Regions from separate parts of the Achromobacter aegrifaciens genome, predicted to be linked through region 1. Evidence: predicted binding sites of a transcription regulator. Region 1 holds the regulator's gene; each other region holds the start of a gene.
What was found. Region 1 encodes HrcA, which represses chaperone genes, less so after heat shock. Its sites were predicted from a motif close to TTAGCACTCNNNNNNNNNGAGTGCTAA; they were not measured.
Positions count from the first base shown of each region.

Region 2: a site for HrcA is predicted at 1,706-1,732, ahead of groES (co-chaperone GroES). Genes of this name have one in related genera too.
Region 3: a site for HrcA is predicted at 1,335-1,361, ahead of rpoH (RNA polymerase sigma factor RpoH). Genes of this name have one in related genera too.

Region 1 covers NZ_CADIKO010000003.1:315,103-319,920, reverse strand. The annotation lists gene dnaK (molecular chaperone DnaK) at 1-173, opposite strand, end outside; gene HV793_RS20500 (thioredoxin family protein) at 254-658, opposite strand; gene grpE (nucleotide exchange factor GrpE) at 673-1,230, opposite strand; gene HV793_RS20490 (hypothetical protein) at 1,461-1,694, opposite strand; gene hemH (ferrochelatase) at 1,684-2,799, opposite strand; gene hrcA (heat-inducible transcriptional repressor HrcA) at 2,845-3,849, opposite strand; gene HV793_RS20475 (NAD kinase) at 3,991-4,818, shown strand, end outside.
Region 2 covers NZ_CADIKO010000001.1:442,880-447,697, reverse strand. The annotation lists gene groL (chaperonin GroEL) at 1-1,322, opposite strand, end outside; gene groES (co-chaperone GroES) at 1,360-1,647, opposite strand; gene HV793_RS02160 (hypothetical protein) at 2,017-2,367, shown strand; gene HV793_RS02155 (Bug family tripartite tricarboxylate transporter substrate binding protein) at 2,550-3,533, shown strand; gene HV793_RS02150 (RrF2 family transcriptional regulator) at 3,585-4,010, opposite strand; gene HV793_RS02145 (alpha/beta fold hydrolase) at 4,082-4,818, shown strand, end outside.
Region 3 covers NZ_CADIKO010000001.1:1,339,043-1,343,860, forward strand. The annotation lists gene cpdA (3',5'-cyclic-AMP phosphodiesterase) at 1-60, shown strand, start outside; gene rpoH (RNA polymerase sigma factor RpoH) at 404-1,288, opposite strand; gene HV793_RS06210 (hypothetical protein) at 1,501-2,190, opposite strand; gene fghA (S-formylglutathione hydrolase) at 2,284-3,150, opposite strand; gene HV793_RS06220 (hypothetical protein) at 3,386-4,147, shown strand; gene HV793_RS06225 (glutamate synthase-related protein) at 4,514-4,818, shown strand, end outside.

The sequences.
Region 1 (4,818 bases):
GCCTGGCGCTTGGCCGGCGCGCCGACCAGGGTTTCGCCATCGTCCATGTAGGCGACGATGGAGGGGGTGGTGCGAGCGCCTTCCGCGTTTTCAATGATTTTGACCTGCCCGCCGTCCATGACAGCCACGCAGCTGTTGGTCGTGCCCAGGTCAATGCCAATAATCTTGCTCATGGTCGGTTACCTTGATTGAATCTATGAAAATAGGGAGAAACTTCTTGTCCCCACATAACTGGGGCTGCCCGCAGGGTTTTTCAAGACGCCTGGCCGGAATTTTCTACAGCCGTTTCCTGCAGGCGGCGCATGGCCGCGGTGAACTGCGGCAGGCCGGGCCAGCCGGTGACGCGGCCCAGCCGCTTGCCAGCGCGGTACAGCACAAAAGTGGGGACACCATGCAGCGAGAAGCGCCTTCCCAGCGCTTCGTCCGCGTAGACGTCGGCTTCGAACCAGGTCAGCCCCAGCTCCAGCAGCGCGTCCCGGTGCAGCAAGGCGGTCTGCTTGAAAATATTGCAGTTATAGCAATCCTGTCCCCAGAGGAACACGCAGCGCAGATCCGTCCCCGGCGCCTGCACCACCGCCGCGTCGAATCCCTCGGTGTCGACGTGCCGCATGCCGAACACCTGGAATATCTGGGCGGGGTCGAACCGGGGATCCGTCATGGCGCGCCGCCTGCTCAGCCCTGGCCGGCGGACACCACGACCAGCGCTGGGCGCAAGGTCCGGTCGGCGATGGCGTAGCCCTTTTGCAGCAGCTGGACCACGGTATTGGCGGGCTGCTCGGCGGGGATGGACGAAATGGCCTGGTGCAGGTGCGGGTCGAACTTGTCGCCCTGTGCCGGCGCGATTTCCTTGAGCAGATTGCGCTCGAAGGCGGCCGTCAGCTGCTTGAGGGTCACTTGGACGCCTTCGCTCAGGGTTTCAACGGTTTGCTCAGGCTGGGCCAGCGCTGCTTCCAGGCTGTCCTTGACCGGGACCAGGCTTTCCGCGAACGACTCGATGCCGAACTTGCGCGCCTTGGACACGTCTTCCTGTGCACGGCGGCGCACGTTCTCGGCTTCGGCCCGGATGCGCAAAAGCTGGTCCTGCTGCTCATTGACGGTAGCCTGGGCGGCGTCCAGCTGGGCGCGCAACTCGTTCAGCTCGGCCTGCACGGCGTCCTCGGCGGCGGAGGCCGCATCGGCGTTCTGGCCGACTTCGGGCGTCTGATCTACAGGCTCGTTGGGTGCCGTCATGGGGAATCCTCCAAAAAGTATGGCTTTCGCAGACATGAATGGGGGCCAATACCCCTATTTCAAGCCCGGGAAAGCAAATATTCCCTGACGGCGCCAGCCAGCAGAGGCAGGCGGAATGTAATCAGAAATCCGCCCAATTTCTGCCAAATGCCGTCAAATCTCAGACTGCAAGCATAGATTCAGCGCTTTTCGACGCCATCCGGCAAATGGCGGACGCCCTCTGCGCCAGGCTATTTCTTGTGCGGCTGTGCGGGCGCCACCGGGTCGCTGGCGGGAAAACTGTCCTTCAGGGCGCGGTCCACGGCGCGGTCCTCGTCCGGCTCGGGGCTGATCGCGATGGGGTCGCTGGCGGGGAAGGTCTCGGCAAGCGCCTCGTCCAGTTCGTGTTCCACCTGATCTTCGTCCACCGGGGTACTGACCTGCCCCTTTTTGACGATCTTTCCAGTCTTGGGATCATGGTGCATGCGCCTTCTCCTTCAAGTCCGTGATTTGCGTGGGCCACCCCTGCAAGTGGCGTGCCACCAGGTCGGCCAGCCCTGCGATCCAGGCCGGATCGTCGTTGATCGCCGGGATGTAGCGGAAACGCTTGCCGCCGGCCCCGATAAAGGCGTCGCGGCACTCCAGGCTGATCTCTTCCAGGGTTTCCAGACAGTCTGCCACAAAACCCGGGCACACCACATCGACCTCGGTAACCCCGGCGGCGGCCAGCGCCTTCAGGGTCGGTTCGGTATAGGGCTCCAGCCAGCGGGCCGTACCGAAACGGCTCTGGAAGGTCACCTCGGCCTGTTCGCGCGGCAGCGACAGGCGTTGGCCCAGCAGGCGCGCCGTTTCCATGCAGTCGCGGTAGTACGGGTCGCCCAGTTCGATCGAATAGCGCGGCAGGCCGTGAAAGCTCATGACCAGCTTCTGCGGTTTGCCGTGCTCTTGCCAATAGCGTTCGATGCGACCGGCCAGCGCGTCCAGATAGGCCGGCTCTTCGTGGAAACGCTTGATGAAGCGCAGCTCGGGCTGGTCGCGCAGGCGGCCGGCATGGCGGGTGACCGCATCCACCACCGTGGCGGTGGTGCTGGCGGCGTACTGCGGATAGAGCGGGACGGTCAGTATGCGTTCGCAGCCCTGCCGGCGCAGCCGGGAAATGGCGTCCGGGATCGAGGGGTTGCCGTAACGCATGCCCAGCTCCACCACGGCGTCGATTCCGGCCTCGGCCAGGGCCGCGCGCACACCATCGGCCTGTCGCTGGCTGTACACCATCAGGGGCGAGCCTTCCTTCATCCAGACGCCGGCGTAGCGCGGCTCCAGCTTCTTGGGCCGCATCGTCAGCACCAGGCAATGCAGGATGGGCTTCCACAGATAGCGCGGGATCTCGATCACGCGCGGGTCGGACAGGAACTCGCCCAGGTATTTGCGTATGTCTTGCTTACCCGGGGTGTCCGGGGTGCCCAGGTTCACCAGCAGCACGCCGACCTTGGCCGGCCCGCGAGGCGCGGGGTCTTCGTTGAAGGGGTCCTCCTGCTCGGGTTCCGGCAGATAGCGCTCAGGCCACAGGTACTTGAACAGGCGAAGAAACACAAACACTCCCCTTCCTCCGCAAGGAGGACGTAGCTTCGGATGGACCTACTGGTTGTGGCTGAGGGCGTTGGACAGCAAGCGCGCCGTGATATCCACGATGGGAATGACGCGTTCGTAGGCCATGCGCGTGGGACCGATCACGCCCAGCGTGCCCACGACCTTGCCGTCCACGCCGTAAGGCGCGGTGATGACCGAGACCTCTTCCATCGGCACCAGCTGCGAATCGCCGCCGATGTAGATCTGCACGCCCTGGGCGCGGGTGGACACGTCCAGGAGCTGCAGCAGGTCGGTCTTTTTCTCGAACAGCGAGAACATCTTGCGCAGGCGGTCCATGTCGGAGGCGATGTCGGTCACGTCCAGCAACTTGCGCTCGCCGGAAATGACCATGGCATCGCCGTCCTCGGCGGCTTCCGCGCTGGCTTCGACCGCGGCCTGCATCAGGCGCGAGATGTCCTCGCGCAATTGCGCCAGTTCGGTCGACAGGGTTTGCCGCACGACATTGAAGGACTTGCCGGCGAAATGCATGTTGAAGAAATTGCCGGCTTCCAGCAGTTCCGCTTCGGCATAGTCGCGCTGAACGAAAAGGATGCGATTTTGAACATCGCCGTCGGGCGTGACGATGATGAGCAGCACGCGCTTATCGGACAGGCGGATGAATTCGATCTGGCGGAACACCTGGGCGCGCTTGGGCGTGAGCACCACTCCCGCGAACTGGGTCAGGTTGGACAGCAGGGCCGCGGCGGCATTGACGGCGCGCGTGGGTTCGGCGGCCGCCAGCATCTCGCCCATGTTGTGCGGTTCGAGCTGGTAGGACTGCACCGCCAGCAGCGAATCGACGAACATGCGGTAGCCCCGCGGCGTGGGCACGCGGCCGGCGGAGGTGTGCGGGCTGTGGATCAGTCCCAGTTCTTCGAGATCCGCCATCACATTGCGGATCGTGGCCGGGGACAAGTCGAATACTTTCGATAGCGTCCGCGAGCCGACTGGCTGCCCATCGGCGATATAGCGTTCGATCAACGCTTTCAGTAGTGCGCGTGCGCGGTCATCCATAACAAGTATTTTAGGGAATCTTTTTCAATTGAGGCGATTTTTGTCCCGCAAGCACATATGCGGCCCCATATAATCGGCTAAACCGCCCATTCCGGGCAGGTTTCGGCTTCTGGTCCGGCCTTTTTTGATACGCAAGCAGCCATGCATTTTCCTACCGTAGCCCTGATCGGCAGATACCAGGACACCGGCCTGGACACACCGCTGAGAGCACTCGCCCACGCGCTGACGCAAGCGGGCCGGCAGGTGCTCATCGATGCGGACACGGCGCGCAACACCGGGCTGACCGAATACCCCGTCGCCACGCTCGAGGAAATCGGCAAGACCGCGTCGCTGGCCGTCGTCATGGGCGGCGACGGCACCGTGCTGGGCGCCAGCCGCCACCTTGCTCCCTATGGCATGCCGCTGGTCGGCATCAACCACGGACGCCTGGGCTTCATCACCGACATCGCGTTGCAGGACGCGCATGGCGCGCTGGCGCGCGTGCTCGAAGGCAGCTTCCAGATCGAGGAACGCATGCTGCTGGAAGGCAGCGTGTGGCGCGGCGATCAGAAAATGTATTCCGCGTCGGCCCTGAACGACGTGGTGCTGAACCGCGCGGGACGCGGCGGCATGATCGAAGTGCGGGTGGAGCTGGACGGCGCCTTCATGTACACGCAGCGCGCCGACGGCCTGATCATCGCCACGCCCACGGGCTCCACCGCGTATGCGCTGTCGGCCAACGGTCCCATCCTGCATCCGGGCATGAACGCCATGGTGCTGGTGCCGGTGGCGCCGCAAACCCTGTCCAACCGCCCCATCGTCATTCCCGACTCCGGCGTGCTGAACATGACGCTCACGGCCATGGGCCGCGTGGAAGTCGGCGCCAGCGTGCATTTCGACATGCAGACCTGGTCCGACCTGCAGCCGGGCGACCGCATCGTCGTGCAGCGCGCGCCCTATACCATCCGCTTCGTGCATCCCGAAGGCTAC
Region 2 (4,818 bases), on a different contig from region 1:
TTGATGCCGGCGTTCTGGTCAGGCGTGTCGCCCTTCAGGTCAGCGATGGCTTGCTTGGCGCGCAGCAGAGCAACGCCGCCGCCAGCCACAACGCCTTCTTCCACTGCAGCGCGGGTGGCGTGCAGGGCGTCTTCGACGCGAGCCTTCTTTTCCTTCATTTCGACTTCGGTGGCAGCGCCAACGCGAATCACGGCAACGCCGCCGGCCAGCTTGGCCACGCGTTCTTGCAGCTTTTCACGGTCGTAGTCGGACGTGGCTTCTTCGATCTGGACGCGGATTTGCTTGACGCGAGCTTCGATCGACTTGCTGTCGCCAGCGCCGTCGATGATGGTCGTGTTTTCCTTGCCCACTTCGATGCGCTTGGCTTGGCCCAGTTCAGCCAGGCCGGCCTTTTCCAGCGACATGCCGGTTTCTTCGGAGATCACCGTGCCGCCCGTCAGGATGGCGATGTCTTCCAGCATGGCCTTGCGGCGGTCGCCGAAGCCAGGAGCCTTGACGGCGGTCGTCTTCAGGATGCCGCGGATGTTGTTCACAACCAGGGTAGCCAGGGCTTCGCCTTCGACGTCTTCAGCGATGATCAGCAGCGGACGGCTCGACTTGGCAACTTGTTCCAGCACGGGCAGCAGGTCGCGGATGTTGCTGATCTTCTTGTCGAAAATCAGGACAAACGGATCTTCCAGAGCGGCAACTTGCTTGTCCGGGTTGTTGATGAAGTAGGGCGACAGGTAGCCGCGGTCGAATTGCATGCCTTCGACGACGTCCAGCTCGTTTTCCAGCGACTTGCCGTCTTCGACGGTGATGACGCCTTCCTTGCCGACCTTGTCCATCGCGTCAGCGATGATCTGGCCGATGGAGGTGTCGCTGTTGGCGGAGATCGAGCCGACCTGGGCGATTTCCTTGCTGGTCGTGACCGGCTTGGATTGCTTCTTCAGTTCAGCGACGGCGGCGGCGACAGCCTTGTCGATGCCGCGCTTCAGGTCGATCGGGTTGAAACCGGCGGCAACGTACTTCAGGCCTTCCATGACGATGGCCTGGGCCAGCACGGTGGCGGTGGTGGTGCCGTCACCGGCGTTGTCGGAGGTCTTGGAGGCAACGTCCTTGACCAGCTGGGCGCCGATGTTTTCGAACTTGTCCTTCAGTTCGATTTCCTTGGCGACGGACACGCCGTCCTTGGTCACGGTCGGGGCGCCGAACGAGCGCTCCAGCACGACGTTGCGACCCTTGGGGCCCAGGGTGGTCTTGACAGCGTTGGCGAGAACATTCACGCCGCGGACGATGCGCACGCGGGCGTCGTCACCGAACAATACTTGCTTGGCAGCCATTTCTTAGCTTCCTTCGAAAATTCGTTTGAGGCGGGGTTTACTGGACCACGGCGAGGATTTCGTCCTCGCGGATGACGAGCAGCTCTTCGCCGTCAACCTTCACGGACTGGCCGGCGTACTTGCCGAACAGCACCTTGTCGCCAGCCTTCAGGTCGACCGGCAGGATCTTGCCGTCTTCGGTCTTCTTGCCGGGGCCGACGGCCACGACTTCACCCTGGTCGGGCTTTTCAGCGGCGCTGTCGGGGATAACGATGCCCGATGCAGTCTTGCGCTCGTTTTCGAGGCGTTTGACGATCACGCGATCGCCCAGGGGACGCAAGGCCATGAGGAACTCCTGTTGCAAAAAAGAGAAGGAAATGATCGGTTAGGCCCGGGAACGCTTGTTAGCACTCACCGGTGTCGAGTGCTAATTATAGGGATGATGTTCTAGGGTTCAAGGGGGAGGGGGCTGGTTGTTACATATTGGGGAGCTGGATGGCGTCTAACTTCATTGAGGCGGAAGTTAGACGAGCAGCCGGCAAGCACGGCGACAAAGGACAGGCGTGCAAACACGGGGAGGGAAACAGCCCCAGTACGCTGTGATAGCAGCCATAATCAATTCAACCTGGTCTCGAGTGAAGGCAGGAGTTCAGGTTTGGCTCCCACATAAACCGGTAGCGGGTGGGCCGTAGCGTACTCAGTGCGGAATATCTCAATGATGACACCGGAAACGCCAGGCGACGACGCGGTACGGACCCGCAACCACGGGCCACTGCCCCAGGGTTTTCGGGCTGGATTGATTACGGCCATCACGGTATTGCTCGGCTTTTCGCTGGGTTTCCTGCGCTACTGGGGCTTCGACGCGCCGGGCGATTGGAGCGCGCTGTCCGTGCTGCCCGGCGTGTCCCTGTTGCTCGCCAGCCTGCTGCAGATAATTGCTCTCTACCGCGCCTTGCGTCTGGAGGATGAAGCCGAGAATGAATACCGGAAAACCGTGCGGTGGTTCATTACGTCGGCGATGCTGCTGTTGCTGGGTGTGACAGCGGCGTTGTGGGAGGTAGCGTGATACGCCGCCCGTGCCGCTGGAAAATTAGGGTAATCCGGGATTCTTTAAGCCTAAACTTTTATGAAGAATGAGCGGCAGACGCAGGACCGCCGCCGCATGAGGCATCGAGGCGGTTCTCCGTGGTGCGGCATGTGACGCACCGAGCGCGGGATCGCGGGGTGAGCCCCCATAAGGAGAATCGCATGCTGTTGCGTAGACGTTGTCTGGCCATGATGATGCTGGCGCTGACTGGCTGGGCCACGGGCAGTCATGCGCAAACGCCGTCTCAGGCCTGGCCCGTCAAGCCCGTGCGCCTGGTCGTGGGTTTGGCACCCGGAGGGCTGGTCGACGTGTTGGCGCGCACGGTGCAGCCGCACTTGGCCGAGGCCTTGAAGCAGACCGTTATCGTGGAGAATCGGGGCGGTGCGGGTGGCAACGTGGCGGGAGCCGAGGTTGTGCGCAACGGTGGCGACAACCATACCTTCCTGCTCAATCCATCGACGACCGAATCGGTCAATCCAGTGATGTTCGCCAGCATGCCGTTCGATCCGCAGCGGGACCTGCGGCCGGTTGCCTTGCTGGCCAATAGCCAGTTGTTCCTGTTTGTCCGGTCCTCGCTTGGCGTCAATACGCTCGAAGAGTTCGTGGCATACGCGCGCAAGCAGCCAGCTCCTCTCAATTACGGTTCGGCCGGAAACGGCACGACGCCGCATCTGGCCGGCGAACTGCTCAAGCAGGCTACTGGCATGCAGGCTACCCATGCGCCTTATCGCGGCGTGGCGCCAGCGATACAAGACCTGGCAGCGGGCCAGATCGACTTTGCGTTTGGACCCGCCACGGTCTTTCCCATGGTGCAAGCGGGCAAACTGAAGGTACTTGCGGTAGCAAGCCGGCAACGCGCTGCCGTGGCGCCCGACATACGAACCTTTTCCGAGGTCGGCATCGACGGTGTTTTCGCAGACAGCCTGTTTGGCGTGTATGCCGCCGCTGGCACCCGCGATGACGTGGTCGATCGCATGAACGCCGAAATCAACAAAGTGCTTGCGAGGCCGGAGATCCAGGCGCGCTTTCTCGATGCGGGCGCCGAGGCGCTACCGCTGCGTGTGGCGGACTATGCCGCGCGCGTGCAGGACGAAAAGAATTTGTTCGCCCCGTTGATGAAGTCGTTGGGGCTGAAGGAACAGTAGATAGAACAACGATAAACGCTCTGCCTGCGCAGCTCATTCGACTCTACGGCGTCATCCTTCCTCGCGCGAGGCAATCTCCGCGGCAAGCTCGGAAAGCGATACCGCGCCCAAGCGTTGCAGCAAGGCATGCTCGCCTTCGCGCAGGGAATCCGCCACCAATTGGTTCGCGGCTCGTTCCACGGGGCAGGCAGGATTGTCGTCGGCTGGCCCGATGGTAAAGACCGTGCCATGGGCGATGGCTTCATGGACATCGCGCGCGGTGATGGTTTCCAGTCCCCTGGCCAGTACCCAGCCGCCGTTGCGCCCGCCCGTGGAGGTCACCATGCCGGCGGTACGCAGCGCCGCCATGGATCGGCGCACCACCACCTCATTCGTATGCAGCATCTGGGCCAGCGTTCCAGAAGTGGTCGTGCCGCCGCGCAAATGCATGTGGATCAAGACGTGCAGCAGACGGGCAAGGCGGGTGTCATTGGCCATGGGATCAATTACCGTAACTACAGGTGTTACGGTATTATAGCTGCACCGGATACTTCTTGAGAGCTTGCCCGATGATCGACCTTGAAACACGCGATGTGACCGTCAACGGCATCGCGCTCAGCGTCACGGCCCAGGGCGAAGGTCCACTCGTCGTGCTGTGCCACGGCTTTCCCGAGACCGCTTATGCCTGGCGCCATCAACTGCCCGCCCTGGCCCATGCGGGATTCCGCGCCGTGGCCCCGGATTTGCGCGGGTATGGAGCCAGCGACAGTCCGGCGGATGTGGCGGCGTTCACAACATTGGATGTCATCGGCGACCTGGTCGCGCTTATCGAAAGAGAGGGGGCCGATGATGCGGTGATCGTGGGGGGCGATTGGGGCGCCAGCATCGCATGGCAGGCAGCCCAACTGCGTCCGGACCGCTTTCGGGCCGTCGTCGCCCTGGGCGTTCCCATGATGCGCAGAGCGCCGGTTGCACCCAGCCGCCTCTTCCCCAGAACCGAGTCCGCTGCGTTTTACACGCATTACTTCAACGAGCCGGGAGTTGCTGAAGAGGAGTTCGAGCGCGACATCAGCGCGACCCTGCGCGCCATCTACTTCGCGGCATCGGGCGACGCCGGGCCGCGTGACGACCCCGCCACGCCCAATCCGTTTGGCATGGTAGCCGCTGGCCGTGGCCTGCTCGATTCGCTGCCTGTCCCCCAGACGTTGCCGGCCTGGCTTACTCCGTCGGATCTGGCGACCTTTGTCCAAAGCTACACCGCCAGCGGTTTTCGTGGCGGCCTCAACTATTACCGGAATCTGGACCG
Region 3 (4,818 bases), on a different contig from region 1:
GTGCAGGACGCGCTGTGGCATGGCGCCAGGACGGCCGCGGACAACGCCCAGGCGGCCTAGCCAGGCCGCGCCTCTTGCTCCGTCAGCGCACGGCGTTTGCCGCTTGAGTCGGCTGCATGCGCGAACCGGACGCGCATAAAAAACGGGGCACCAGATATGCATGGTGCCCCGCAAGCATCCGTCTCATAGGGGAGGGGAAAGAGGAGAAGCCGAGACGGATGACAAGACTGCTAACCGAAGTTCGCGGTCTACATGAAGTTAGGCGGTGCGATCCTCATTAAGTTTCTCGCGCCGCGCAAAATTTCAGCCCAAATTTGTATCAATTTATTCATGTGCGGCCGCGGCCCACCAGAAAAGCAAAAGGGCCGCTGATCGCGGCCCTTCGCATGGTTCGGCAACCGTCTCAAGAGGCAAGATTGCCGCGCATCTTCTTCAGGGCGGCCGCTTCGATCTGGCGGATGCGTTCGGCCGACACGCCGAACTCCTGGGCCAGTTCGTGCAGCGTGGCGCCGCCGTCGTCCTGCAGCCAGCGGGCTTCGACGATGCGGCGCGAACGCGGATCCAGCGCTTGCAGCGCGTCGGTCAGGCCGGCGCTTTGCAACTGGTCGCGGGCGGCGCGTTCCAGCACCCGGGTGGGTTCCTGGCGGCCCTCGTCGGACAGGTAGGCGATGGGCGCGTAGCTGTCGTCGTCATCGTCCTGGTTTTCAAGCGACATGTCGCGGCCGGACAGGCGCACTTCCATTTCGCTCACGTCTTCGCGGCGCACGTTCAGTTCGCGCGCGATGTGGTCGACCTGTTCCGGATCCAGCGTCTGGCCGTCGGGGCGCATGCTGCGCAGGTTGAAGAACAGCTTGCGCTGGGCCTTGGTGGTCGCGACCTTCACCAGGCGCCAGTTGCGGATGATGTATTCGTGGATTTCAGCCTTGATCCAGTGCACGGCGAATGACACCAGGCGCACGCCGCGCTCGGGGTCGAAACGCTTGACGGCCTTCATCAGGCCGACGTTGCCTTCCTGGATGAGGTCGGCATGCGGCAATCCATAGCCCAGGTACTGGCGCGCCACCGACACCACCAGGCGCAGGTGCGACAGAATCAGTTCGCGCGCGGCGCCCAGGTCTTCCTGGTCGCGCAGGCGGCGGCCGAGCTCGGTTTCACGTTCCGCGGACAGGACCGGCAGGCGGTTGACCGAGGAGATATAAGCGTCGATCGTGCCAAGTGCGCCCGGATTGGCAATGGCCAACGCCAGGGCGTTGCCGGAAGCGGCCAACGAGGTACTGGGTTGCTTCATAGCGGGGGTCTCCGGATGGCGAAGGGATAACGACATGGATTCGATGTTAGCACTCTAGTATTGGGAGTGCTAATTCGACTATTGCGGCGCGTCAAAGTTTCATTCGTCGCATTATGTCCCCGTTTATTTTTTAGAGTGGGGCGCCGCCGTGGGCAACCGAGCGCTGGCGGCAGATGGCCAGCCCCTGAATCCGGGCGCGGCCGCGGCTTGTCCTACCAACCCAGGCGCTTCAAGCCTTCGGCCGTAGCCTCGCCGTCGGGCCGCACGAACAGCGCCCCGCGCGGATCCATCAGCACCTGGTAGCGGGCGCCGTCGAACAGCGGCATGTACGCAGCGCTGCCAAATTGGACATCGACGAACGGGAACCAGTTCGGGAAATTCTTCTTCAACGATGCCAGGTCCGGCGCCGGCCAGTCATCCAGCGCGTGGACCGAGCGCGTGGCGGAGGCCTCGCGCGCGGCATCGCTATAACGGCCCGACAGGCGCTCCAGCCGGTATAGCGGCGGCACGCCGGCCATCAGCGCCGGCAGCCGCCAGCGCACGACCCGGGCATCGATCTGCCACTGGTCCCCATAGAGGACATACTGCCTGGTGCCCGTGCCAGGCGCGCTGGCGCTGACCTGGAACTGGCCGTCGGCCACCTGGCGTACTTCAACATGCGCCACCGGCTCGTCGGCCGTCAGGCGGAAGAATTGCACCAGCGAAAGGGCCAGCAGGCCCGACACGCATCCCAGCAGCACCAGCATCAGGCCGAACAGGCGGCGCACCGGCCGGAACTGGAACACCCTGCGGCCGCGCTCGTCGCGCGGGCCGCCGCGGCCCAGCAGCATGACGATGCCCGGCAGCAGGACGACGACGGCGCCCAGCAGTATCCAGACGAAGGGAGCGATTCCGTTGATCAAATCAGGCGTTCCTATTGAGCACAGACCGCAGGGGGCGCGCCGGGGCGCGCAAGCAGCCTGCCGCGGCAGGCCCGCCAGTATAGAAGCGCGCCCTCAGGGCGCCGGTTTTCCAAGCCGCTCGACGTGAAACCGGATGTGATCCTCGATGAACGTCGAGATGAAGTAGTAGCCGTGGTCATAGCCCGGGTGGCGCCGCAGGTCCAGCGGCTGGCCCGCAGCGGCGCAGGCGGCCTCGAATACCTCGGGATACAACTGTTCGGCCAGGAATTGGTCCGACTCGCCCTGGTCGATCAGGATGCCGGCGGGAAACGGGTTGGTGGCGCCGCGCATCAGTGCGGACGCGTCGTAAGCGGCCCAGTCCTCTGTCTTGTCGCCCAGATAGGCGCCGAACGCCTTCTTGCCCCAGGGGCATTGGCTGGGCGCGGCGATGGGCGCAAATGCCGACACCGAGCGGAACTTGCCGGGGTTGCGCAGCGCGAGCACCAGCGCGCCATGGCCGCCCATGGAATGGCCGAAGATGCCGGTGCGCGACGCGTCGCCGGGCAGGGCCTCGCCCGTGACGATGCCGTGCAGTTCCTGCGTCACGTAGCTGTACATGCGATAGTGGTCCCGCCAGGCCGGGGTGGAGGCGTCCAGGTAGAAGCCCGCGCCCGAGCCCAGGTCCCAGCTTTCGTCCTCGCCAGCCACGTTGGCGCCGCGCGGGCTGGTATCCGGGGCGACCAGCATGAGACCGAGTTCCGCAGCCAGCCGCTGGGCGCCCGCCTTGATCATGAAGGTCTCTTCCGTGCAGGTCAGGCCGGCCAGATAAAACAGCACCGGGACCGGACCGTCTTCGGCCTGCGGCGGAATGTAGACGGAGAAGCGCATGGGCAGGCCGATCTCCGCGGACTCGTGGCGGTAATAGCGCTGCCAGCCGCCGAAGCAGCGATGCTGCGAAATGAGTTCCAGGGCGACTGCCATTGCTTTCCTCCGATCGGAATGATGCGAAAAAAACGTCTCGCGGATTAGGGGATATCCACGGTACGACGTTCCGTCGCCGAATGTTAACCTGGGCTTTATAGGGTACGAACGACAGAAAAAAAGCGATTTCCTGCCCTGACCATGATCACGGGACTTGACCAGCGCCCACCGTGGCACTATTTATATACCGTGAGCGAAGACAACCCGTTCTTCCAAATACGCAAGTCCTGACACTATGGCCCGTCTGCCCCGTCTGTACGCCCCTGGGCTGCCCCAACTGGTGCAGGCCAACTTCATCCAGCCGCTGGCGGCGCCGTCGCAACCCGCGCCGGCCGACATACTGAATCAACTGGCCACGTGGCTGGGCGAATCCGCCCAACGCCACCGAGTCTCGGTTCACGGCTGGCTGCTTGCCAACGACCGCATCCTGCTGCTGGCCACGCCCGCCGACGAGGAAGGCCTGCCGCGCCTGATGCAGACGCTGGGCCGCAACCTGGCGGCGCGCTTGCGCGGCGGCCGGGTCTTCGCCGGTCGCTACCGATCCGCCTTGCTGGAACCGGGCGCCTGGGTGCTGCCATCGCTGGTCTGGCTCGAAACCTATCCGGTGCGCAGCGGCGCCTCGCAGGATCCCGATTCCTGGCCGTGGTCCTCCGCTTCCAGCCATACCGGCAACACCACCGCCGCGCCAGCGCAGTGGCAATCGGACCACGCGGACTACTGGGCCTGTGGCAATACCCCGTTCGACCGCCAGGCCAATTACCGCAAGCGCTTGCAGGACGGCCTGTCGCGCGAGGAAACCCAGCGCATCGACCAGGCGGTCTCCGGACAATGGGCGCTGGGCGGTCCCGCTTTCATTGCCAGTCTGGCCCATACTGCCAGCCGCCGGGTTGCTCCCGGCCAGCGCGGACGTCCGCGCAAGAAGCCAGCCGCAGCGTCGTCCGATGCCGAACCCAGTTCTGCGCCGCCCACCACGACGCCCACGTCGACCTCTTCCTGATTACGAACCCGCCTGAACGGCGGGTTCTTCACTTTTGCGGGCCACGCCGTTCGGGCCGGCCTGCGCATTTGCGTTTCCGCAACGTCGACTCAGGCTCAGGCTGCTGAAAATCGCCAAATAATTAGGGACATATAATAAGAAAAACCGCGTTTTATCGGGCGCGCACGCACCCTGCTGGTGCATACCCCCCTGGGGAGGCCCATTTCGTGCGGCTCTTGATGCGTCACCGAATTAAAGATCGATGACGGGTAACATCAAAAATAAGGGACACACCCTATTTATTCCTATTGCACCCTACTCATGTCGGGGGTATTGTCCGTCTCCTGCACTGCAACATTACGACGCAGGCCCACTGCGGAGCGCGCCATGCCCCAAATCACCCCGATCGACTCCTGTCCCCCGCCCAAGGCGACCCCCATCGATGCCAGCCGCATCGGACTGCCGTCTGCCCAGGGCCTGTACAACCCGAAGAACGAGCATGACGCCTGCGGCGTCGGTTTCGTCGCCCACATCAAGGGCAAGAAAAGCCACGCCATCATCCAGCAGGGTCTGAAGATCCTGGAAAACCTGGACCACCGCGGCGCGGTCGGCGCGGACAAGCTGATGGGCGACGGCGCCGGCATCCTGATCCAGATCCCCGACACGCTCTACCGCGACGAGCTCGGCCATCA